2 regions of the Shewanella sp. HL-SH8 genome follow, and region 2 is predicted to be linked to the other one. Evidence: predicted binding sites of a transcription regulator. Region 2 holds the regulator's gene; the other holds the start of a gene.

Region 1 (12,341 bases), 1.2 Mb from region 2:
GTTTGCATAAAGAGCTTGGGCTTTTTCTGGGCTTAACATGGCAATGAAACGCTGGCCATCTTTAAGCAGCAAACCACCATCAACCACAGTGACTTCACTGGCAGTTTCAGGGCTAACTTCGGCAAAATGTTGCTTAACAAAAACGTTAGCTTGGCTGCCTGCAATACCAATTAATTGCCAGTTAGCTGATGCATCAACTAACTCAGCCTTGCTAAATACTGAATATTTTTTTAACTGGGGTAAATCAATCGCCAATGCGCTGGTGGGCATCAGCATAAATAAACTGTCTTGTAATACAAAGGTGCGGAAACTGGCTAACATTTTACCTTTCGCATCACAGTGCGCCCCCCAGCGCCATTGGTCTGTGGCAAGTGAGGTGATGTCAGTTGTGACCTGGCCGTGAATAAAGGTGCGACCTTGCTCACCAGTGACTTCTATAAGGCCTAAATGATTCAGGTTAGCTAGCATTATGGCAGGTGTGTCTTGGGTGGGCGCCCAATCTGGTTGACTTAGTGAAAGGCTCATAGGATTTTCCTGTAATACAGCAACATAATGCCAGCAGTGTAGCCCAATCGGTGGGGACTCTAAAGAGGCAAGACAATAAAAAACGACTATCTAAATATTATAGATAGCCGTTTTATTGTTACTGTGATCTGACGCTATCGATATTAAAACAATACGCGGGTACGAATTGTTCCTTCAATCAGTTTCAGTTCACCTAAGGCTTCTTCAGCTTGATCAGAATCGACTTCCATTACCACGTAACCAATTTCAGCGGTAGTTTGCAGATACTGAGCCGCAATGTTGATACCTTTAGCCGAAAACGCTTGGTTAATTTTGATCAACACGCCAGGACGGTTGTGGTGAATGTGCAGTAAACGTGAAGCGCCAGCGTGTTGTGCTAGTGATACTTCAGGGAAGTTAACGGCAGATACCGTAGAGCCATTATCTGAATATTTAGCCAGTTTACCCGCAACTTCAATACCAATGTTTTCTTGCGCTTCAGCGGTACTGCCACCAATATGCGGTGTTAATATCACATTGTCTAGGCCGCGAAGTGGGCTAACAAATTCATCGTCATTTGATTTAGGCTCAACCGGGAACACATCAATAGCCGCGCCTGCAATGTGCTCAGACTTAACAGCCTCAGCAAGTGCATCGATATCAACCACTGTGCCGCGAGAAGCATTGATAAAGAAGCTGCCTTTGCGCATTTGGCTGAATTCTTTTTCACCAAACATATCTTTAGTTTGTGGGGTTTCAGGAACATGTAAGCTTACAACGTCAGCAATAGCGAGCAGTTTTTCTAGGCTATGAACTTGAGATGCATTGCCAAGGGGTAATTTATCTTCAATATCAAAGAAAATAACGCGCATACCTAAGGTTTCAGCCAAAATGCCTAGCTGAGTGCCAATATGGCCGTAACCAATCACACCTAAGGTTTTCCCTCTTACTTCAACACTACCGTTAGCGCTTTTTAACCAGCCGCCACGATGACATTGAGCGTTACGCTGCGGAATGCCGCGCATTAGCATGATGATCTCACCAATGACTAATTCAGCTACGCTGCGGGTGTTAGAAAATGGCGCGTTGAAAACAGGCACACCGAGTTTTTCTGCAGCAGCAAGATCAACTTGGTTGGTTCCAATACAAAAACAGCCAATGGCAACCAGCTTTTCTGCATGGCTAAGTACTTCAGCAGTTAATTGAGTGCGCGAGCGTAAACCAACGAAATGGGCATCCTTGATGGACTCCAATAACTCACTTTCGCCTAGTGAGGCTTTGTGATATTCAATGTTGGTATAGCCTGCTCTTTCTAGTACATCTACCGCACTTTGGTGGACGCCCTCCAACAGCAGGATTTTTATCTTATCCTTGTCAAGCGAATGTTTCGCCATGATATGGGTACCCTCTAATGTATAATTGCTGATTTAGTACCTAGTTAAATTAGTACTTATGCTTATAATATCAATTAGTTTATGCTTGATATCTGTTCCCAAGCGGCGTCAAGTTACTAACCTTAGAAACGGCCAATAAGGTCAATTCTACTTTGGGAATAATTTGCGACTTCCAGCGCCTAGTCAAAGTAGCACTTTTTTGGCCAGTTGTGGAGGGCTAGATGGCTAAAGTTAATATTCTAATTCTAGAACAATATCGAATAAGAGGAATTTACATTGCTGAATAAAGTTATATGGATGGTAATTTATGTCGCGGTGCTACTTTGGTCCGTGAGTGATCCCAAAGATATGTTCACTTGGTGGTTAGAAGCGATACCCGCTTTAATCGCGTTACCACTGTTATTTTTTACTCGAAGCCGCTTCCCATTAACCCCTTTGGCCTATTGGCTAATTTTATTTCATTGCATAGTATTAATGGTTGGAGCGAGATTTACCTATGCTGAAGTACCGTTATTTGACTGGTTAGCGCAAGTGATGGGCAGTGAGCGAAACAACTATGACAAAGTCGGTCATTTTGCCCAAGGTTTTGTGCCTGTTATTGTCGCCAGAGAAATAATGTTGCGTAACGGAGTACTTCAGTTGGGAGCTTGGTGCCAGTTTTTGTCGGTATGTTTTGTATTAGCGTTCTCTGCATTCTATGAACTAATAGAATGGTGGGTTGCCGCCGCAACGGGTGAAAATGCCGAAGCCTTTTTAGGCACCCAAGGCTATGTATGGGATACCCAGTCTGACATGTTTTTAGCCTTGATTGGCGGTATTTGTGGATTAGTCTTATTAACTCGTCTGCATAATCGACAAATTCAAAATTTAAATGTCGCTATTAAGCCCTAGTTAAAAACCTTATGATTTATCAGTCAAAAATACGATTAATACTTTTGGCTGATAAAATTTATTATTGTTCTAGTTAATTTCTACTACCCTTGTTACTCAGTTTATCCATTTACCTTATTCTGGGCGTTTATGAGTAATTGTATCTGGCTTCAAGGTAAGATTTAGGTATAAAATCAAACACAGGATGATGTTCAAGTATTAAGCATTTTAGCTTATTGATGATGTGGGTAAACCCTAATACTTAGGAGCACTTGAACAAAATTAAACTTTTCAGGGAGAAGAGTGATGAGTTCCAATACATATGAATTGGTTTTTCTACACCAATTATCGGCACCTTGCCATTTAGCCATTCTTGCTGAATCAATAGGCTTAAAGACACGCATTGTGAAAAATGCAGCTGAATTAGAGCTTGAGAAAAAGTCTAATAGTTTCTACCTTGTAGCCCAAAAAGGTGCAGCCCTTGATAGCAAAGGTATTCCTTTATTGGTGTCACGTATTGTTAATCACGTCCCAGTTGCCTTATATCAAGTAGAGCGTGGATCATTAGATCAAGAGTCTGCCTTATTATTGGGAGTGCGCGGATTGCTATATTCAGATCAACGTATGGATTTAATGTTAACTGGTTTACGTAAAATGGTATCTGATGAGCTTTGGTACGACAGGCCATTGATCAGTAAAATTTTCAGGCGCTTAGTTCAAAAACTTGATCATAATAATGACATTCCAGCGGATACGGTTGCTATGTTACAAATGCTGACTAACCGAGAACGGACCATTATTCAGCTAGTCTCTAGTGGTGCGAGGAATAAAGAAATTGCCCATCGCTTATGTATTAGTGAGCATACTGTAAAAGCGCATATCTCTTCTGTGTTTCGCAAAACACAATCTCGAAATAGGGTTGAATTACTACGCTGGGCACAAACTTATCAAACTCATTTTGAATTGGTAAGTTAGGACCGTTAAGGCTGCCTTTTGGCGTTTATGTAGCTGATTGAGTTTGCTGGGTTATTGAGTTGGCTTAGTTAATTTAATCGGTTAGGTGTCAGTAGGATTAATTGAGATATTGGAGTGAACTCAATGAGTAACGGTAAATAAAAGGGAGCAATATAATTGCTCCCTTTTTGCATTTTAGTGTGATTTATTACACGTTATATCTATAGTTTAGTTTTGAATGACTAACGCGCTGTTGAAATTACCTGTTTGTGAGACATTAATCGTGTTATCAAAACCAGTTTGCGAGCCTGTCACTAGGTTATCATTACCCGTTTGTGTCACCATGAAGCTGTTGTTATCACCCTCTACAGTGAAAGCTCCACTCGATTCACCACCCACCCAGTTACCATTACCTGATTGCATGATATCAACTAAGTTTTCATTGCCCATAACCAGTAAATCAACCAGGTTGAGATCACCCACTTGAGTGACATCCACTTGAGTATTAAGATCGCCTAGAACAGAGACTATGGCTTCATTATCAGTGCCATCTTGTTCAACATCCACTTTGTTATCATTGCCGAGAATATCAACATGGCCAAAGTTAATATCACCCTCTTGATCGATATCAATTAAATTATCATTACCATCTGCTAATGCTTCTATGGTGTTTTGATTTCCATCCGATGAAAGATTGAAATGGTTATCATCGCCGTAAGCACCGAATGCAGCATAGTTATTATCACCTTCCTGCTCTAGATCAGCATCATTTTGATCGCCAATAACTTCAAATTCAGTTAGGTTATTGTCACCATGTTGCTCAATATCGATAATGTTGTCAGAACCATTTACAGCCGCTACAAATGTTTCTCCAACAGTGTTGTTTTGGCCTTTTTGATCAATCTCCATATCATTATCGTTACCAGTAGTGAACTCTAGTACGGCATTATTATTGTCACCTTCTTGTTCAATATTAATATCGTTATCTGAACCTGAAAGTGAGTAAACAAAACCGGTATTTAGATTGCCAACCTGTTCAATATCAACAGTGTTGTTATTACCTAAAATGCCACGAACGGCAGCTAAGTTGCTGTCGCCTTCTTGATAAGTGGTCACATCGTTGTTATTGCCTACATTAGGAGTTAAATCTAATGCAATTAAACCTGCTTGGTTGCCGTTGCCAATTTGGGTTGTATCACCATCGTTATCATTGCCTTGAACGCGAAAGACGCCATAGTTGTTATCACCTTGCTGGCTAATTTTGCTGCTATTGTTATCGCCAAGTAATTCAACAATACTTTCATTCAATCCACCTACTTGTTCAACATCGACATTGTTGACATTACCTGTAATTTGCACATCACTTTGGTTGAAAAAACCATCTTGAGTGACTTTAGTGAAGTTCTCATCGCCTTCTAAGGCAACATTAGAAATATGCCAGTCAGCAGTTTGATTAACTTCAACTTCATTTTCATCTCCAACTGACGTCACGTAAGACTCTAACCACACACCATCTTGAGCAATGATCGCGCTTTGATCGTTACCAGTTTGACTAACATCAGATACATTTAGAGAACCTGTTTGCTCAGATTTTACATCCTGGCCAGCACCGTCTTGCATAATGCTAATGTCGCTGTTATCACTAGCAAAAGCTTGTGAAGACAGACTTGCTGCAATGGCTAAAGCTAATAAGGTTTTAGTTGTTTGCGATTTCATGTGACGCTCCCTGTTTAGTATTGTGTAATTGTGATTGCAGCACCATCTGCAATCTGTTCAATTGAGAAGTTTGCACTTCCTAGTTGATTTAGTTGTACTCGATTATCATTCCCTGTTTGAGTAATCGACGCATTATTCTGCTCGCCTGCTTGTAGCAGCTCGACTTCATTATTCACACCATATTGAGCAATATAAGCTTGATTCCCTTCACCTCGCTGCAAAATAAACGCTTGGTTGAGTTCTCCTGCCTGTATAACACTGGCTTGGTTTAGCATGCCCTGTTGGATGATATTGATCATGTCGCCACGACCATTATTTTCTAACAGCGCTTGCAATGTGATCGGTAAATTTAGATCAAGTTGATCTGATTTAACGTCTTGTGCATAAGTGGTTAGTACGAAGCTTGGCAGCAGGAGGGCGATGCACAATGTTTTTGCCATTGAAATCTGCATGATCACACTCCTTTGCATTACGTGAAACGTTTCGGCAATGACTCATTAGATAGAGCCAAATTAACTCGACTAACTTACGGGGTTAATAATTGCCTCACAATTGGACTAAAGGGTATTAATTAGCGGATGTAGAATGCAGTTTTTCTGATGGGTTATTTGTTTATTGTTGTTTATTTACAATGGTTTATTTTTAATTTTATTAAAATACATTCTAAAGGGTTAGGTTGACTGACTTAGCCGTAAAGTTGTAATTATCCAAGTCATTCTTTTCAAACTTGTGACTATGTGGCAACAATCTGTGGGTAATAAAATTGCCGGATGAATATGTCTTTCATGGGTCAGAAGACACTCTTTTGATATATTCAGCAGTACCGGTTCTGGAATCAAAAAGGATGATAGGAAACCAGTATATGTCGATTAAAATAACACCCGTAGCGTTAGCCATAGCGTCTGCAATGGCAATGACTTCCGCAGTGCCAGTGATGGCTAAGCAAGCAGTGACTTACCAGCAAGATACCATCTTGGTGGTGTATAAAGACAATGTAACTAAATTTGAACGTTCGTCAGCGCAAAAGCTTGTTGGCGCAACCATTAAAGACATCAATGCAGATGGGGTGGATGATAAATTCAGTCACCTTTTGAATGGAAAGTTGGCTCGTTTAAGTCTAAGAAATGGTGCTAATGTTGAGCAAGCGATCAAAATGATCAGCAAACATCCGGCGGTTAAATATGCCGAGCCAAACTACATTGTCCGCGCAATAGGTGTTCCCGATGACCCAAGTTTTGTTGACCTTTGGGGCTTACATAACACCGGCCAATCCGGTGGATTAGCCGGTGCCGATATTGATGCCGTGTTAGCCTGGAATACGTCAACGGGTGACCGTAATGTGGTTGTTGGCGTAATTGATACTGGGGTGGATTATAATCATCCTGATTTGCAAGCGAATATGTGGGTAAATCCTGGTGAAATCGCGGGTAATGGTATCGATGATGATGGTAATGGTGTTATTGATGATATTCACGGCTATAACGCAAATGCCAATACTGGTGATCCAATGGATGGCAATGGCCACGGTACACATGTTTCGGGCACTATTGGCGCTAAAGGTAACAATGGTGTCGGTGTCGTTGGCGTTAACTGGGATGTTAGTATTATTGGTTGTCAGTTCTTAGATGCAAGTGGTTCAGGTACAACTGCAGCCGCAATTGCCTGTATTGATTACATGACAAATCTCAAGCTAAACCATGGTGTCGATGTTAAAGCGACAAACAATTCATGGGGCGGTGGTGGCTTTAGCCAAGCGCTTAAAGATTCTATAGATTCAGCAGGTGATGCAGGAATTTTGTTCTTAGCAGCAGCGGGTAATGACGCATACGATAATGATGTTACACCTAGTTATCCAGCAAGTTACGATTCAGATGCCATAATGGCCATCGCCAGTACTGATCGCAATGACAATATGTCAGGCTTTTCTCAATGGGGTTTAACCAGCGTTGATATGGGCGCTCCTGGTTCGGCTATCTTGTCCACAGTACCTGGTGGCAGTTATGATACTTATTCTGGTACATCAATGGCAACGCCCCATGTTACAGGTGCGGCGGCTTTGGTGTGGTCACTTAATCCAGATCTTAGCGCCGAAGAAATGAAAGAGTTACTGATGGCATCGGGTGATTCTAATGCGTCATTAACAGGACTAACAGTAGCTGGTACGCGTTTAAATGTGGCATCAGCCCTTGACCAAGCAAACCCAGCACCAGGTTATCGCTTTACTGCCTCACCCGCATTACAAGAAGTGGAGGCGGGCAGTGCAGTAAGTTATGATTTTAGTCTAGGCAGCGTAGCTGGTTGGAATGGCAATGTCGCATTGACGGTTGATGTATCACCTAGCTTAAATGGCGTGAGCTTATCAAGCGCATCAGTTGGTGCTGGTGATGACTTTACTGTTGATGTAGTAACTGAAGCAAATGCAGCCTGGGGTGATTACGTTATTACGGTAACAGGAGATGATGGTGCAACTGTTAAAACCAAATCAGTAGCACTAGCCGTTTATCCACAAGGGCTGAGTGATTTCCCTTATAGCAATAATTCTCCAGTGGATATTCCTGATAACAATGCCGTAGGTATTAGTAGCACAATTAATGTTGCTGATGATATTGCAGTTTTTGGATTAGCGGCAAATGTTGATATCTCTCATACTTGGATAGGCGATTTAATTGTTACTTTAACATCGCCCAACGGGACTGAAGCTGTTCTGCATAATCGTGATGGCGGCAGTGCTGATAATATTGTTAAATCATGGGATTTAAGTGCATTTAACGGTGAAATGGCCATGGGCGATTGGACATTATCTGTGTCTGATAATGTTGGCGCAGATACGGGGACACTGAATAGTTGGGGGCTCACCATTTCGGGTGTAGGTGACTCAGCTCCAGCTGCCCCTGTTGCAGGATTTGAATATGTGATTGATGGATTAAATGTCAGCTTTACTGACACGAGTTCAGATGCCAATAATGACATAACTACCTATTCCTGGGACTTTGGTGACGGTTCAATCTCAGCTGATGCAAATCCTGTGTACAGCTATGCCGCAGCAGGTGTTTACACAGTGAGCTTGACGGTAACTGATGCTGAAGGAAATACTAACGCCACCATGATGGATGTCGAAGTGTTTGCACACAGTATTGAAGCCTATGTTTCTCGGGTATTAGTCTCACGCCGTGGTAGTGCACTTGTTGACCTGAGTTGGGACGGGGCTGTTGGTGGAACTGTCGATGTGTATCGTGATGATGAGATGATTACTACCACAGATAACGATGGGCGTTACCGTGACCGTTTCAGTACAACGGCAAGCTCGGTAACATACAAAATCTGTCAAGCATCGAGCACCTTGTGTTCAGATTCTTTTGTAGCACAGTTTTAAGTGATAAAAAATTGAGTTAACTTACTTAATGTAAGAGATAATTAGGGAGCATTTCTGCTCCCTTTTTTATTGCGAGTAATACAGTATATGAATTATAAAGCGCAATTTACCAGTTAATTATTTCTTCTGATACCATCTCACAGTACACTGGAAAAACAATTGTTAACTGGATGTATTCAATGAGTATTTGGTTTAGAGAAGTAACACTTGCAGATTGCGAGCGCTTAGATGCAGGGATGAATGGCAAAGGCACACTGATGCAAACCCTAGGGATTAAAATTACCGAAATTGGTGATGACTATCTTAAGGCCACTATGCCCGCCGACCCTAGTGTACACAACCCACTTGGTATAGTGCATGGTGGTGCAAACATCGCGCTTGCTGAAACCGTTGCCAGTTATGCAGCAAACTTTGTTGTTGATTTCACCAAGTTCTATTGTGTTGGCCAGGAAATTAACGCAAACCATTTAAAAGCCTCTCGCAATGGCACATTAACTGCCACAGCAAAGCCAGTTCATATAGGCAAACGCAGTTCAGTGTGGGAAATTTTAATCCATAACAGTGCTAATGATTTATGTTGTATCTCACGGATGACAGCTGCGGTTGTTGAACGTTAGACCTCATCATATTGAGCTAAAATCTATAGGTATGTTGAGATGAATTTTAGCATGGAAGATCCACAGACCCAGACTATACTCAATAAAACAGCGTGATAGGGGAATAAATATGGATACAGCAACAGTTTGGGAATGGGTGGGGTATCTTGCTTCGGTAGTGGTGGCGATATCCTTAATGATGGCGAATATAAAAAAACTTCGCTGGTGGAACTTAGTCGGCGCAGCGTTATTTGTTGCCTATGGTTTAGCGATTGATGCTATTCCAGTCGCGTTAGTGAATTTTTTCATTGTGTTAATTGATGCTTATTATTTAGTAAAATTGTATCGCGAGCCTGCAGCGGAACCATCTTCAGAATAACCTTGTTATTTTGCGACAACGCCGAAGCATGCTTCGGCTTTTTATTGCATTTTTAATCGGTTCTTACTTTCTTATATACTCTCCTGATTATCATAATCGATTGTTACTATCTATTTTAATCGTTTTTATTGTTTACTATTATTCTATATTATCGCTTTATACGATAACGACAGCCGAGGGAAACACAATGGCAACCGTTTACGACTTAATCGAACAGTGGTTACTTGAAAGTAATTAGGGGAATATAAATGAGCAATGTAAATTATTTAACCAGTCAAAATGGTGCACCAATAGCGGATGATCAAAACTCTCTTTCAGCAGGTGAAAGGGGGCCTCTTTTACTGCAAGATTGGCATTTGATTGAAAAGCTGGCGCACTTTAATCGCGAGCGTATTCCTGAGCGTATCGTACATGCTAAAGGTACAGGTGTTTATGGCGTTTTTACGCTGACTAAAGATTTAAGTGACTACACCATAGCAGATCATTTTAACGGTGTGGGTAAGCAAACAGAAACTTTTGTGCGCTTCTCTACCGTAGGTGGCGAAATGGGATCAGCAGATGCAGAACGTGATCCTCGCGGTTTTGGATTACGTTTTTATACCGCCCGTGGTAATCATGACATTGTGGGCAATAATACCCCGACATTCTTTCTACGTGATGGTATTAAGTTTCCTGATTTTATCCACACTCAAAAACGTCACCCACAAACTAACCTAAAAGATCCACAAGCCATGTGGGATTTTTGGGCGCAAAACCCAGAAGCCCTGCATCAAGTCACCATATTAATGTCTGATCGAGGCATTCCTGCAAATTACCGTCAAATGCACGGCTATGGGTCACACACATTTTCACTTTGGAATGCCAAAGGTGAGCGCTTTTGGGTTAAGTTTCACTTCAAGTCTCAACAAGGCGTAGTTAATTTAACCAATGAGCAAGCAGATAAGCTAAAGGGAATAGATCCTGATTCTTCACAACGTGACATGGTAGCCGCGCTCGCTGACAAAAACTTCCCTAAATGGGCGGTTAATGTGCAAATTATGCCAGAGGCAGAAGCCAATACTTATGCTATTAACCCGTTTGATTTAACCAAAGTATGGCCGCACTCTGATTATCCATTGATTGAAATAGGTGAACTTGAGCTGAACCGCATGCCAGAAAACTACTTTGCCGAAGTGGAACAAGTGGCACTATCGCCAAGTAACTTAGTGCCTGGTGTAGGCGCATCGCCAGATAAGATGTTGCAAGCGCGCTTGTTTGCCTATGCCGATGCCCAACGTTATCGCATAGGGGCAAACTATAATCAGTTACCGGTTAACTGTCCGCATGCAGCTAAAGCCAACCATCATCAACGTGGTGGGGCAATGGCGGGAACTCAATGTCCATTTAATGGTAGTCAAACCGGTGGTGATGCGAGCGCTAACTATGGTCCGAACACTTCAACAACACCATTGCAGGAAGTGACTAATTTTGCCGAGCCACCACTGCGTTTAGACGGAGAAGCTGCACGCTATAGTCGTTACAATCAAGATGACTTTAGCCAGGCGGGTAATTTGTATCGCATGTTCTCAGCGGATGAAAAACAACGCTTAATTGACACGATTAGCGGATCGCTTATTCAAGCAAGCCTCGATGTGCAGCAAAAAATGGTCGCACATTTTAGCCAAGCAGATGATAATTATGGCCAGCGCATTGCAAAGGCATTAGGCTTATAGCAAACCCGTTAAGTTAGTGCTGATGGCATTTATATTGGTACATAAAAAGGACTGAAATTATTCAGTCCTTTTTAGCGTGTGCGGTTTGTTATTCATGCAACTAGGTTGTGCAAAGCTTGCACCCTTAGATATTAAATTCATTATTGCTATTAAAGTTAAGGATAACCCATGAATCTTCGCGTAGTCGCTACAATTCTGTTCAGTGTTTTGTTATTACTAAGTGGTTACAGCTATAGCAATACCTCCCTGTTACAAGGCGATAATCTTTCTAAAGATGCAAGCATTAAAACAGTACCAAAACTACAAGATATCAATACCTTAATCCAAGCCGCTATAAATGATTCATTGCAGCCATTCAGTGGCAGCGTTATGTTACTCGAAAATGGGATACCACTTTTCGAACTGCAAAAAGGTGAAGGCATTCATCAAGCGTCAAGCTTCGTCATGGCATCACTCTCTAAACAAATCACCGCAACTTTGGTATTACAAGCTGTTGATGCTGGCAAGCTCGGCTTAAATCACTCACTTAATCGTTATCTTTTTGACCATGTAACACTGGATAAAAGAAAGCTTCAACATGGCATTGAGACGAATTCCGATAAAAGTGCATCTTCATTTCTTCCCAACCAATATGATGAAAGAATTACCATACACCATCTGCTTAGCCACACATCGGGAGTGGATGAACTCGGCAAGCCCAATCGATTTGAGCCAGGGAGCCAATTTGAATACTCCAACTTTGGTTATGCGCTTTTAGGTCAACTGCTCGAAAAGGTAAATCAACAATCATTTGCTATGCAGATTGCTCAATTTTCACAGGTTAATAAGCTCAACGGACTTTAT
Region 2 (12,341 bases):
GTTTACCGGCAACTTCTGCAATGCGTTTAATACCGCCCATCAACACAGCACCAACTAATACCATTAGCACCACACCGGTAATCCAACTTGGTACACCAAAGTTACTGCTTAATGCGTCTGCTACCGAATTTGATTGCACAGTATTACCAATACCGAACCCTGCAAACATACCAAAAAACGCAAAGGCTGTGCCTAACCAGGCCCATTTTTTGCCTAAGCCATTTTTGATGTAATACATAGGGCCGCCAACATGATCGCCATTGCTGTCGGTTTCACGAAATTTAACCGCTAATACCGCTTCTGCAAATTTGGTTGCCATGCCTACTAATGCAGTACACCACATCCAAAACAAGGCGCCTGGGCCACCTATGACAATTGCAGTGGCAACACCGGCTATATTGCCTGTACCTATGGTTGCTGAAAGCGAGGTCATCAAAGCATTAAAAGGGCTTACATCACCTTTTTCGCTTTCATCAGTGACAGTTCTCCCTGACCATAATAATTTAAAACCTGTGCCTAATTTTAAAATCGGCATAAATTTCAAACCAATAGATAAAAATAACCCTACGCCTAATATCATCACCAGCATGGGAACACCCCAAACGATGCTGTTAATATTACTTACTAAAAGTGTGACCGCTTCCATTTAATATCCCATGATTAACTAAATTATTATGTTTATTGTTATTTATGTTTTATCAATGCTGAAATTTATCGAACTCGAAGCATTATTTTCAGCAATTTTTTAGAGTACCTTGATTAGTGTATTTTTTGCAACAATCTAGCAACTAAAAATAGGTGTTTGATTCACGATGTCGAAGGCTTAAAAATTTGTACTACGGGTAAGGCAGGTAAAGACATGCGTGCCATTTGGGCTAAACAGGATTGACAGACACATTGCTGCGCATTAATTCTGGCTTGAGGATACGCTAGCTGATAGCGCTTGATCAGTTCGACCGCTGAATAATCTGACAATACACACCAACAAGTTAAAACATCTTGCCCACTGGCCATCACACATTGGTTCATTTGATCACAGATGGGGCAGTTTTTTGCAGACAAAGTCATACCTTTGCTAGTTGTTATTAAATGCTGAATATTAATCGATAGCTGCTGAAAACTGACATCGCCCAGCTCAATCACTTCAAATTAGAACGATGTCAGTTATACACTATTTTTTTGGAAAATTAGCAGAAGAAGTACTGCCTAATACTGTTCCTGCAACACTTTGACCGTAAAAACCATCATGCTGATGATATTGGCTTTGTGTTTCAACCACATTGCCTTTAAATCTAGGGTCTTGAGGGCGATCTTGCGAATTAATATAAGCCGCGACGTCCCAAGCTTGTTGAGGAGTCAGTTGGACACTTTTACCCAAAGGCATGTTCTCATAGATAAAATCTGCCGCGGTATTGACTCTGTGCATGCCCGCGCCCCAATTAAAACTTTGTGCTCCCCATACTGGTGGCAGAGCAGCTACACCGGCAATGATTTGACCTTGACCATCTTGCCCGTGGCAAGATTGACAATGCGCTTGATATACCACTAAACCGCGTTCAGGAGAATAAGCTTGTTCAGCTTTAGGCACCGCGGGATAACCACGACCCGGTAATTGCGCTAATGCATTTTGATCCATTTTACTTGAGATGGCCTCAGGTAAAATAAAGTCATCGCGTTTTGCCCCTTTGACCAATTCACTGTCGCTTAACTCAGGGACAGGGCCAGCAACATTGTGCTGTAGCATTAATCCAGACATGCCCAACCAATATGAATAAGCTGATAACGCCACTAACTCTTTGCTGCCTGATTCAGGCGCTTTGCCATTCATCGAATAAGTGAAACAGCCTTGTAACCGCTCTTCAAAACTGTTTACTTTATCGTTTTTCTTACGGTAAGCCGGATACGCAAAATATGCTCCCCACAAAGGTGAGGCATTGGCTTTATTGCCCGCGTTGAGGTGACAGTTAACGCAATTAAGTTGGTTGCCGACATACTTATCACGCAGTTGCTGAGTATTGACAAATAATTGGTAACCTAAGCGAACTTTATCGCCAAACTCACCTGTTGGAATATCTGACAATGCCGCTGGCTGAAGGTAGGTTTGTTTAGCTTTAGGCACTGAAGGTAAAGCTTGCTGGCGATCAGGTAGCTCTGTAGCAATAACAGCAGCATTCATATTCAAGCTAAACAATACTGCTGCGCCTAAGATGATGTTTAATTGGGATTTCATGGCGTGTCCTTACTTAAGCGATGCAAAATAGTGGGCAAGTTTGTCAATTTCGATTGCGGTTAATTTACTGGCAACATTACCCATCATATTATCGGCATCGCCTTTGCGGGTGCCTTTTTGCCAAGCTTCAAGCTGGCTTTTAATATAACTGGCTTGTTGGCCAGCTAAACGCGGAAATTGCTCAGCACCTATCGCAGAAGGACCATGACAAGTAAAGCAGGCGGGAATATCGCGCGCCCAATCTCCTTGATAAGCGAGTTTTTCGGCGGGATCTGTAATCGCCACTTTATCACCACGGTATCGCAGCGTAATGTCATCGACGGCTTGAGAGGCAAAGTAGTCAGCGGCTACTTGAATATTATCTCCTTGTACCGTCATCGCCATAGGCTGCATTAGTGCATTTTGCCGTTGCCCAACTTGAAACAACTTGATCTGTTTAACCATGTAGGATGCTGATAAACCAGCTAATTTAGGTCCTGCAACATCAAGTCCCTGCCCTTGAGCACCATGACAACTCACACATACCTGCGCCGGAACGGGCACAGTCTGTAGTAACTCTTTGGGTGAAGACTCTGGAATGGATGCGCTCACATGTAGACTTACCATACTGCTCACGAATGTTGCAGCGATTATTATTTTATTCATCATCTCGCCCTTAAGAAGTCCGTATCTATATTCATCGGACAAACTATAGATGATTATTTAACCTATTAACACCGACTATTTTTCATCCATTTTTAATAAGTCATCTCAACTCGGGTTAAGAGATGAATAAGCGATATTAAAAATATAATATTCAATTGCTTACAGCAAAATTGAATTTTGCGCTGAGGTTAAATACTAATAAGCCTCCGTTGCTATTACAACGAAGGCTTAATAAGTTTAACGATTCTGTCATTAACTCAAGTGAAGTTACTTAGGGCGCACGCCTAAGGTATGGCAAATAGCATAAGTCAATTCGGCACGGTTTAAAGTATAAAAGTGGAAGTCTTTCACCCCTTCACGGGCTAATACTTTTACGGTATCAATGGCCACGTTTGCACCCACTAATTGACGCGTGGCAGGGTCATCATCTAAACCTTCAAACTGACGGTGTAACCATGCAGGAATAGCCACATTAGTCATATCCGCAAAACGCTTAGTTTGCTTAAAGTTAGTTACCGGTAAAATACCTGGCACGATTTCAACATCAATACCCGCTGTAACACAGCGGTCGCGAAAACGAAGATACGACTCTACATCAAAGAAAAACTGAGTAATTGCGCGGTTTGCTCCGGCATCAATTTTCTTCTTTAGGTGAATTAAATCAGCTTGAGCATTGCGCGCATCCGGATGCACTTCTGGGTAAGCCGCTACCGAAATATCAAAATCAGCAACTGAGCGAAGTAAACGCACTAAATCATTAGCAAAACGAGTCGGCTTTGGGCTGCCATCGGGTAAGTCACCACGCAGTGCGACAATATCTTTAATGCCTGAATTCCAATAATGTTTGGCAAGTTCAATCAGCTCTTCATCGCTGGCATCCACTAAGGTTAAATGCGGTGCTGCAATTAAATTAGTTTCACTTTGAATACGCTCAATAACACTGTGAGTGCGGTCGCGCACGCCTGAATTAGCACCGTAGGTTACCGATACAAATTTAGGGTTTAATGGTTCTAAACGACGAATAGAATTCCACAGAATGGTTTCCATTTCTGGTGTTGAAGGTGGAAAAAATTCAAATGACACGTTGATATCACTTAACTCAGATAGGCTCTGATTTAACGACTGTGAGTGCTGGGCGTGATGAAAAGCCATTTTATATTTCCTTCAACTGCTTCGATGCGAACATCGATGGATTTAATACTCGGATGATGACTGTCTATTACTTTACTGCGACTTCATAATGGACGTTTAGACGTCTATATGTCTATATAGTAATTTAACTGACCATGAAGTCAAGAATAAATATTCATTGAATACGTATAACCACGATGAAGAATGTTCAATTTGAAGATGAAAAAAAAGCAAGACTCAAAAGAGTCTTGCTTAATTGAACTGGGTTGTCGTCAAAGCAAAGTTATTATTCTTGCAATAAATCGCGACAAATATGCACTAGATCAGATTGAACAGCTGCCGCGGTGACTTCTCTACCCGCGCCTGGGCCACGTATAATCAGCGGATTACCTTGATAAAATGCACTGCGGATAACAAACACATTGTCGCCGGGCGTTAAATTGGCATAGGGATGATTACGGTCTACCCATTGAATGCCCACTTCAGCTTTCAATTTACCACCCACTTTATCTAATGCCGCCACATAACGTAGCACTTTATTTTGCTCTGCGGCGGCCACAAATTGCTGCAGCATTTCAGCATCAAGCTCATTAATGCGCTTTAAAAAGTCTGCTAATGTTAATTTAGCCAATGCTTCAGGCACTAATGAGTTTAGAGTAATGTCTTCTAACTCAATGGCTAAACCAATTTCACGCGCTAAAATAAGCAATTTTCGTTGCATATCTCGACCCGATAAATCATCACGGGGATCAGGTTCTGTAATCCCCAGCTCTTTCGCCTCAAGCACTAATTGAGAAAATGGTTTACTGCCATCATAGTTTTCAAATAACCAACATAAAGTACCTGAAAAAATACCGCCAACCGCTTCAATCGTGTCACCGCTATTACGTAAGTCATTTAACGCATGCTGAATAGGCAACCCAGCACCACAACTGGCGTTATAGCGCCAAAATAAACGTCGATTACACAGTTGCTGCTTTAGCTCTCGATAAAAAGGCAATGGTCCTGAACCCGCCAATTTATTAGCACTGACCACATGAATACCTTTAGCAAACAATTGTGGGTATTGTAAGGTCAAGGTGGCACTGGCACTGATATCAAGCGCGACTATCTCATCGCAAGACAGTTGCTCTAATTGGTCAAACAAACTGTCATAGGTCCATTCTGTACCTTGTTGCTCATATTGTTGCTGCCAGCTGTCTAAATTAACCCCAGCGTTATCAACAAAAGCCTTTTTAGAACTCACCAAACCGACTAATTCGACTGTGGCTTCTAAGTCTTTATTTAGCCCAAAACGAGCACGTTTAAATAAATCTATCCACGCCTCACCAATATTGCCTATACCTAGCAACAGTACGCCTATGCGCATTCTTGGGCCAGCACAGCGGCGATGTATTTTTTGAGTCAGTAAGCTAACCTGCCCCTGTGGCACTAATGTCACTAGGCTTAAGCCGTCTTGATAAACAGGTTTGGCATCACGACTTAGCAAACGGGCAAAGCTTTTACGATACAATTCTGCATCGGCACTGACCAAAGCCACTAGCCCCAAGTCGCATTGTGCCTGCAATTGCGTAATACCAAACTCAGCAGTTTGGGACACTAATAAAGACTGCACTTGCTTTTGCCTTTCTAATGTAAAGGCTAATTCATACTTATGTTGCGCCAATGACCAATAAGCCAATGGGGTTAAGCCCGCTTCGGTCAGTAATGTTAACAAAGGATCTATCGCTGCGGCGGCTTTAAAACTAAATAACACCACTTCATTTAAACTGGTTACCACAGGTGCACTAGCTGACGAACTATGGGGGGCAATCAATGTAAAATCAGTGTGAGAGGCATAGCTTGAGCGTACGGCTAAACTCACTTCGGTATTGAACAAAGGCTGTAATGTACGTGAATGCAATACTGGAGAGCCCAGTCTAGCTAATCGATCGGCTTCAGCCAAAGACATGCTTTTTAGCAGTTTGGCATCATTAATTTTATTCGGGTCAGCATTAAATACCCCTTCAACATCGGTCCAAATCGTTACCCGATCAATATCAGCCAAACTGGCAATTAATGTCGCGCTAAAATCAGAACCATTTCGCCCAAGCAATAGTGTTTCACCCTGACTATTAGCACAAATAAACCCTGTAATGACTAAACGCTCATTAGGATGAGCCGCTAATAAAGCCTGCACTTTGGCTCGCGACTCTTCTACCCGAATATTAGGCACAGCACCTTCGTCAGCGACAAGTATTGAACAGGCGTCTACATGGGATGACGCTACACCAGATTCACGTAATAACGCCGCCATTAATCTTGCCGACCAACGTTCACCAAAACTCACCACATGGCTAATTTGATATTCATTGCGCTGTTCAAGTGATAATAAGCTAATCAATTGTGACTTGTCGGTCGACAAGCGCTCACGTAAATCACGTGCTTGCTCATTAGATAATAATTGTTCGATTAAGGTTTGCTGATAGCCGATTAATACTTGTAGCTCTTCTTGCCATAGCTGACCGGTTTCACGCAAATTGAGCAGCTTATATAAAAAGTTGGTACTTTTACCTGCCGCTGAAACAACAATTAAGTCATCGCTGTGACCATGGGTCAGTAAAATGTGGGCGACTCGGCGATAACAATCCGCATCTGCAAGACTTGAACCACCAAATTTATGTAAATGACCACGCGCCATGTATTACTCCTTAAACGACAACTACAGCGCTGCGACTGCAGCTAATGCGGCTTTAATATCTGCCACTAAATCTTCACCATCTTCAATACCAACAGATAGTCTCAATAATGTATCTTTAACGCCAGCCTCAAAACGGGCTTGGGCATCCATTGCTCTATGGGTCATAGTCGCAGGAACGGCTATTAAACTTTCCACTCCGCCTAAACTTTCAGCAACACTGAACAAGGTTAACGCATCTAAGAATGCTACAACCTCTGCTTCGCCACCTTTTAGCTCGAAACTGAGCATAGCGCCAAAGCCTTTTTGCTGTTTTTTCGCAATTTCATGTCCAGGATGATCCGTTAATCCTGGATAATACACTTTTGCCACCACAGGGCTTTGACATAGCGCATCAACTATCTGTTTGGCATTGGCTTGATGTTCACGAATTCGCACTGCTAAAGTACGAATACCACGCAGAGTAAGGTAACTGTCAAACGCTGATCCCGTTAAGCCTAAGGTGTTTGACCACCAATGCAGTAACTCGCCGATGTCTGGATCTTTAGCTACAACAGCGCCGCCAACCACATCACTGTGACCATTGATATATTTGGTCGTGGAATGGATAACGATATCAGCCCCTAAATTTAAAGGCTGCTGCAAAATAGGTGATAAAAAGGTGTTATCCACGGTAACCAATGCGCCAACTTCTTTTGCTGCAGTAGCAATGGCGGCAATGTCGACCACACGCAGTAATGGATTAGACGGCGTTTCTAACCACACCATTTTGGGTTTTTTGGCAATGGCTTCTGCTAATGCTGCCGCGTTGGTTTGATCAACGATGGCCAATTTAAACTGACCTTTTTTGGCCAGGTTAGTAAATAAACGGTAACTACCTCCATAGCAATCATGTGGCACAACCAATAAATCGTCTGGGCCTAATAAATAGGTCACTAGCGTAATGGCAGCCATGCCAGTACAGGTTATCACTCCGGTAGCCCCTTGCTCTAATTTGGCTAAGGCTTCGCCTAAAATACAACGTGTTGGATTGCCTGAACGGCTGTAATCAAACTCACGCGGATTTTTATGGCCATCAAAAGAATAATTGGTCGATAAATAAATTGGCGGGACAACTGCACCATGTTGTGTGTCACTTTCAATCCCCTGTCGGACTGCGACAGTAGCATTGCTATGTTGTTTACAAGACTTGGTCATGATTGATTCCTAACATTACGAACACACAAAGAGATGTCTAGATGGCTAAATTTACCTAACTGAGCAGCTCAGGTCAACAAAAATAGACGTTTAGACGTCTAAACATAAAGAAATCTATTTGCAATGTGCACTAAAACACAGCAATAATTTGACTAGAAACTTTAAGGGTTTAAAATCTGCACCGTATTTAAAGTAAAGGGTGAGTTAATGACTGAGTGGAATGGCGACTATATTAGCCCATATGCCGAACACGGCAAGAAGAATGAACAAGTAAAAAAAATCACAGTTTCAATTCCGTTAAAAGTATTGAAAGTACTGACCGATGAGCGCACTCGTCGCCAGGTAAATAATTTACGTCACGCGACAAATAGTGAATTACTTTGCGAAGCTTTTTTACATGCTTACACGGGTCAACCATTGCCCGATGATCATGACTTATCAAAAGATGAGCCTGACAGCATTCCGCGTGAAGCGAAAGCATTGATGGACCAAATGGGTATTGAATGGGAAGATTTAGAGTAATTAATCACTTTTAAGTCATTTCACATCTGCTATTCATTCCATCAAGATGAATATCCTGCTTAGTCAGGGTAGTTATCTTGATGGAATTTTGTTTTTAGACACGATCAAACAATTGATATCAATCAATATACAAATACTTGTGTTGAAAAACGTTAGTTACTAAGAGTCATTGCATGCCATTCATTGATCCCACCACGTTATTACTCGCCTCAGTTATTATTTTTTGTGGCGCATTAACCCAAAGCTTAATCGGTTTCGGTTTAGCCGTAGTCGCCAGTCCCTTACTGTATATTATCGACCCACAGTTAGTGCCCGTTCCAGTGATTGTGATGGGGTTTGCAATTTCACTAATGACCTTATTCAGAGAGCGTAGCCATTTAGAATTTAATGGATTGCAATATGCGTTACTTGGCAGAGTTCCGGGTGGTTTTTTGGGCGCAAGCTTACTATTGCTCGCCCCTCAACCAATATTAGGACTAGCCATTGCTGCTATTGTATTTACAGCGGTTTTATTAAGTATTTTTAAATTATCCGCACCTGTGAATCGGATAACCTTATTTATTGCGGGTATTGTCTCAGGTATTTTTGGCAACATTGCCGCCATTGGTGGACCGCCAATGGCTATTTTGCTGGCCGGAAAAGATGCCAGCCAATTTAGGGCGGCACTATCAGCCTTTTTTATCTTCAGCTCGATGATCGCACTCGCTATTTTAGCTATAGTCGGTTTGGTTGAAGTAAAACACCTTTGGTTATCCTTGTTACTGCTACCATCCGTCATTGCAGGGTACATCATTGCAGGACGAATTGTTGGGCGAGTCGATAAAGATAAAACCCGCAAAGCAACGTTAATTTTGTGTACGCTGAGTGCATTACTGTTAACGATAAAGTCATTAGGTAGCCTTTAAAAGCCTTTGTTAACATAGCTTAAATCACATAGTGAGTCCTTCACAGCACCAATCATTAACTTCATGAGTGATTGGGTCAACAAACTGCAAACGCTGCGCTAATAACTGTAAAGGTTTGTCAAAATCATCTTCGCCTTTAGCCTGCAGTGTGGGATAAAAGCGGTCATGTAATAAAGGCATGCCTAAACTCTGCATGTGTACCCGTAATTGGTGGGTTTTACCGGTAACGGGTTCCAGTTCAAAAAGTCCTAGGTTATTGTTAATTTTGAGTAATGTAATCTCAGAATGACTATTACTAGGCCCGTCAACAATCTGCATGGTAAAACTAGGTATTCCACGTTCTAGCCGATTCTTAATGGTCCAATGATATGGCAACATCATCTGATTTAAGGCGAAGTCTTGTGGTAACTCGGCCACTGCTTGATAGGTTTTTTTAATTTTATCATCGAGAAAAAGTTGATGATAAGCATGTCGAGTCTCAGGATTTACCGTCATCAACATCACGCCAGCGGTGTCTTTATCAAGCCGATGAGCTGGGGCTATTGTGTCTATTCCAGTGCGAATACGTAAACGGTGTACTAAGCATTCATTCACATAATTACCACCAGGGGTAACCGGTAAAAAATGCGGTTTATAGACAATGATTTTATGGGAATCTTGATAAAGAATTTGCTCGGTAAAAGGCACTTTTTTTTCAACTGCAACTTCACGATAATAATAAACCCGTTTGGTTGCGGCATATTCACTTTGGCAATCAATTAATTGGCCATCTTGCCAATGTACTTTGCCCTCTTTAATCCGTTGATCCCACGCTGAGGGTGATATTTGTGGAAACTTATCAATTAAAAAAGCCAACACTGTTGGATAAACTGTAGAGGATTCACTCGTGCGAGGTAAGACAACATAGGATGGCTGCGCCGCGATAGCGCCAGTAACTAAAAGTGACTCGTGAGTAGATTTCGACATAAAATTATCAGGGTACCGAATAGATACCCTTATATTATCAGGTTATACATCAACATGGGATTTTAGTAATTGCAGGACAAAGTCCATGGTTTTGTGACAATTGGGCTGATCTACCAAACGTAACTTATCACGACTATACATGGGCAAAACCTCTAACCAACGCTGGCTTACCCAAGTGGCGTCTTCTAAATGAATTTGTGAATACAAACCAAGTAAATCAGGGTTAACTTCATAAAACTGTTCAAGCGCTGCACTGATAATTTCAAACTTACCCACTATCGGCTCATGGCGCCAATTCTGACAAGGTAGAGTCCGTGCTATCCATACGCCATTGTGCTGTTTAGCTGCCGATAATACTTTTAAGCGTTGCTTACCTTCTAACACAATACTCAGCGACTTATCTTCTAGTTGGTGAAAGTCGATAATTTCACACTCGGTAATACTGCGATAACAGGGCAGTTCACTTTTAGCCTTTAGCGCTGCCATGGCTAAACCGTATTCACCTTTAAGCACTGATGCCACCAGCGCCAATTCAGCAGGAAAAGCAACCCTAAACTCGAGCCGGCCATTTGGCAACAACACCGCATCTTGTATCAGTAAAGCCATTTCACGTGTTTGCATTTTCGCCTCCAACACCATCAAGGTGAAGCACCAAAAAAGCGAGCATCAATAAGATGCTGCTCCATATCAGTGTAGTCAACGATGAAAAAACCAACAGTAAATTAAGATAAATTAATGCTAATGTACGACTGAAAATGCAACTTACTTTGTTCCACAATACCAGTAATTTACCAAGCCTCAAGATGATCCATTACGGTACCATTGGCCACAATAGTTGCTAACTCATCAGCTAACTTTTGGCTCTGTTTAATACTTGTTTGCCAATAATCAATCCGAGATTGGGTATCAAGATGCTTAAAATCTTCACGATCTGGAATTTTGCCATAGGGTAGCGAGGCAATAAATTCAGCCGATGGCGCCAGAATGAGCGCGTTGTGATAATTACTGCGGGCCTTACGCCATATCAGTGACTTATCAAACCAACCTGGGCTCATATGCGGGTAAAAATGTGGATATAAGGTTAAGCCACTTTCTTTGGGTAGGGGTAAATCAAAATGATAATCGGTAATGCCACCATCGTAATACTTACCTTTTGGCAGACCATCAATGTCGCGCACTGGATCAAGTAATAATGGAATTGAACCGGTGGCGAGCAGTGCCTGGCGAATATTATTTTCAGTCAGTGCCATTTGCTTGGTTGGTAGGTCTTTTAAGCGCCCAAACGGAGATGCGGCATCTTTATGGCTCAGTAAAATACGTTCAAAATGCCATGCAATACTTTTACGGTTAACGCTATTACTGGCCGCAGCTAAGGCCAAACCAATGGCAATGCCCACCTTAGACTGGCTGCTATTCACATGACGGGCTCGACAGGCAATAATATGATCCCGAAATATCGGGTTAGCAATAATATCCGTCCCCGCTTTATCGCCTAAAATACCATCAACCACACCCTGCACTTGTTGAGTGACTTGCTCTCTGGTGGGCACATCGTCATAACGCTGAGTGATATAAAAATGTTCTAATCGCTCATAGGCTGCTAAAGGGTTGTCTTGTCCTAAACATGCTAAACGCCATGCACCGGAAGAGGCTCCCAGCATATATAACGGATCTTGACGGTCCTTAAAAAACTCACCAAAAATATACTTGTCTAACCCTGCAATACCAATCCACTTAGGACCACCTGAAGCCGCTAATAGCTGGGTAAACATACCTTGCTGTAAACCTTGCGCTTCTATCTGTTTAAAAGCCGTTTCACCTGCAATAAGCCGTAATGCTGACAAATGTTGATCCTCTAATACTTGAAGAGTTAAAACAGTGATATTATTGCCATACTATGACACTTTCACTGCTGAATTATTCATTGGAACTCTTATGATTGTTGACACTTTAGCAAATCGCCATCTATATACAAAACTGCATCCACGTTTAGCCTTGGCATTAGCACACTTAGCTGAAACAGATTTTACCGCCAAAGCTGTTGGTAACTATGAACTAGACGGTAAAA

The links. Region 2 encodes MetJ, which represses methionine synthesis genes. Its sites were predicted from a motif close to TAGACGTCTAGACGTCTA; they were not measured.
Region 1: the regulator MetJ is predicted to act here: its motif matches at 2,109-2,126, upstream of serA (phosphoglycerate dehydrogenase).

Annotation. Positions count from the first base shown of each region.
Region 1 covers NZ_CP195039.1:912,580-924,920, forward strand. Annotated here, with positions in the region: gene ygfZ (tRNA-modifying protein YgfZ) at 1-525, opposite strand, end outside; gene serA (phosphoglycerate dehydrogenase) at 669-1,898, opposite strand; gene ACRWQN_RS04170 (DUF2238 domain-containing protein) at 2,196-2,789, shown strand; gene ACRWQN_RS04175 (response regulator transcription factor) at 3,075-3,743, shown strand; gene ACRWQN_RS04180 (curlin) at 3,951-5,438, opposite strand; gene ACRWQN_RS04185 (curlin) at 5,453-5,890, opposite strand; gene ACRWQN_RS04190 (S8 family serine peptidase) at 6,301-8,811, shown strand; gene ACRWQN_RS04195 (PaaI family thioesterase) at 8,991-9,428, shown strand; gene ACRWQN_RS04200 (YgjV family protein) at 9,538-9,786, shown strand; gene katB (catalase KatB) at 10,035-11,498, shown strand; gene ACRWQN_RS04210 (serine hydrolase domain-containing protein) at 11,667-12,341, shown strand, end outside.
Region 2 covers NZ_CP195039.1:4,067,989-4,080,329, forward strand. Annotated here, with positions in the region: gene ACRWQN_RS18055 (alanine/glycine:cation symporter family protein) at 1-646, opposite strand, end outside; gene ACRWQN_RS18060 (cysteine-rich CWC family protein) at 808-1,062, opposite strand; gene ACRWQN_RS18065 (c-type cytochrome) at 1,172-2,176, opposite strand; gene ACRWQN_RS18070 (c-type cytochrome) at 2,240-2,875, opposite strand; gene metF (methylenetetrahydrofolate reductase) at 3,143-4,027, opposite strand; gene ACRWQN_RS18080 (bifunctional aspartate kinase/homoserine dehydrogenase II) at 4,293-6,686, opposite strand; gene metB (cystathionine gamma-synthase) at 6,708-7,880, opposite strand; gene metJ (met regulon transcriptional regulator MetJ) at 8,088-8,402, shown strand; gene ACRWQN_RS18095 (TSUP family transporter) at 8,576-9,307, shown strand; gene ACRWQN_RS18100 (pseudouridine synthase) at 9,332-10,273, opposite strand; gene ACRWQN_RS18105 (LON peptidase substrate-binding domain-containing protein) at 10,316-10,894, opposite strand; gene ACRWQN_RS18110 (alpha/beta hydrolase) at 11,062-12,117, opposite strand; gene ACRWQN_RS18115 (YhcH/YjgK/YiaL family protein) at 12,209-12,341, shown strand, end outside.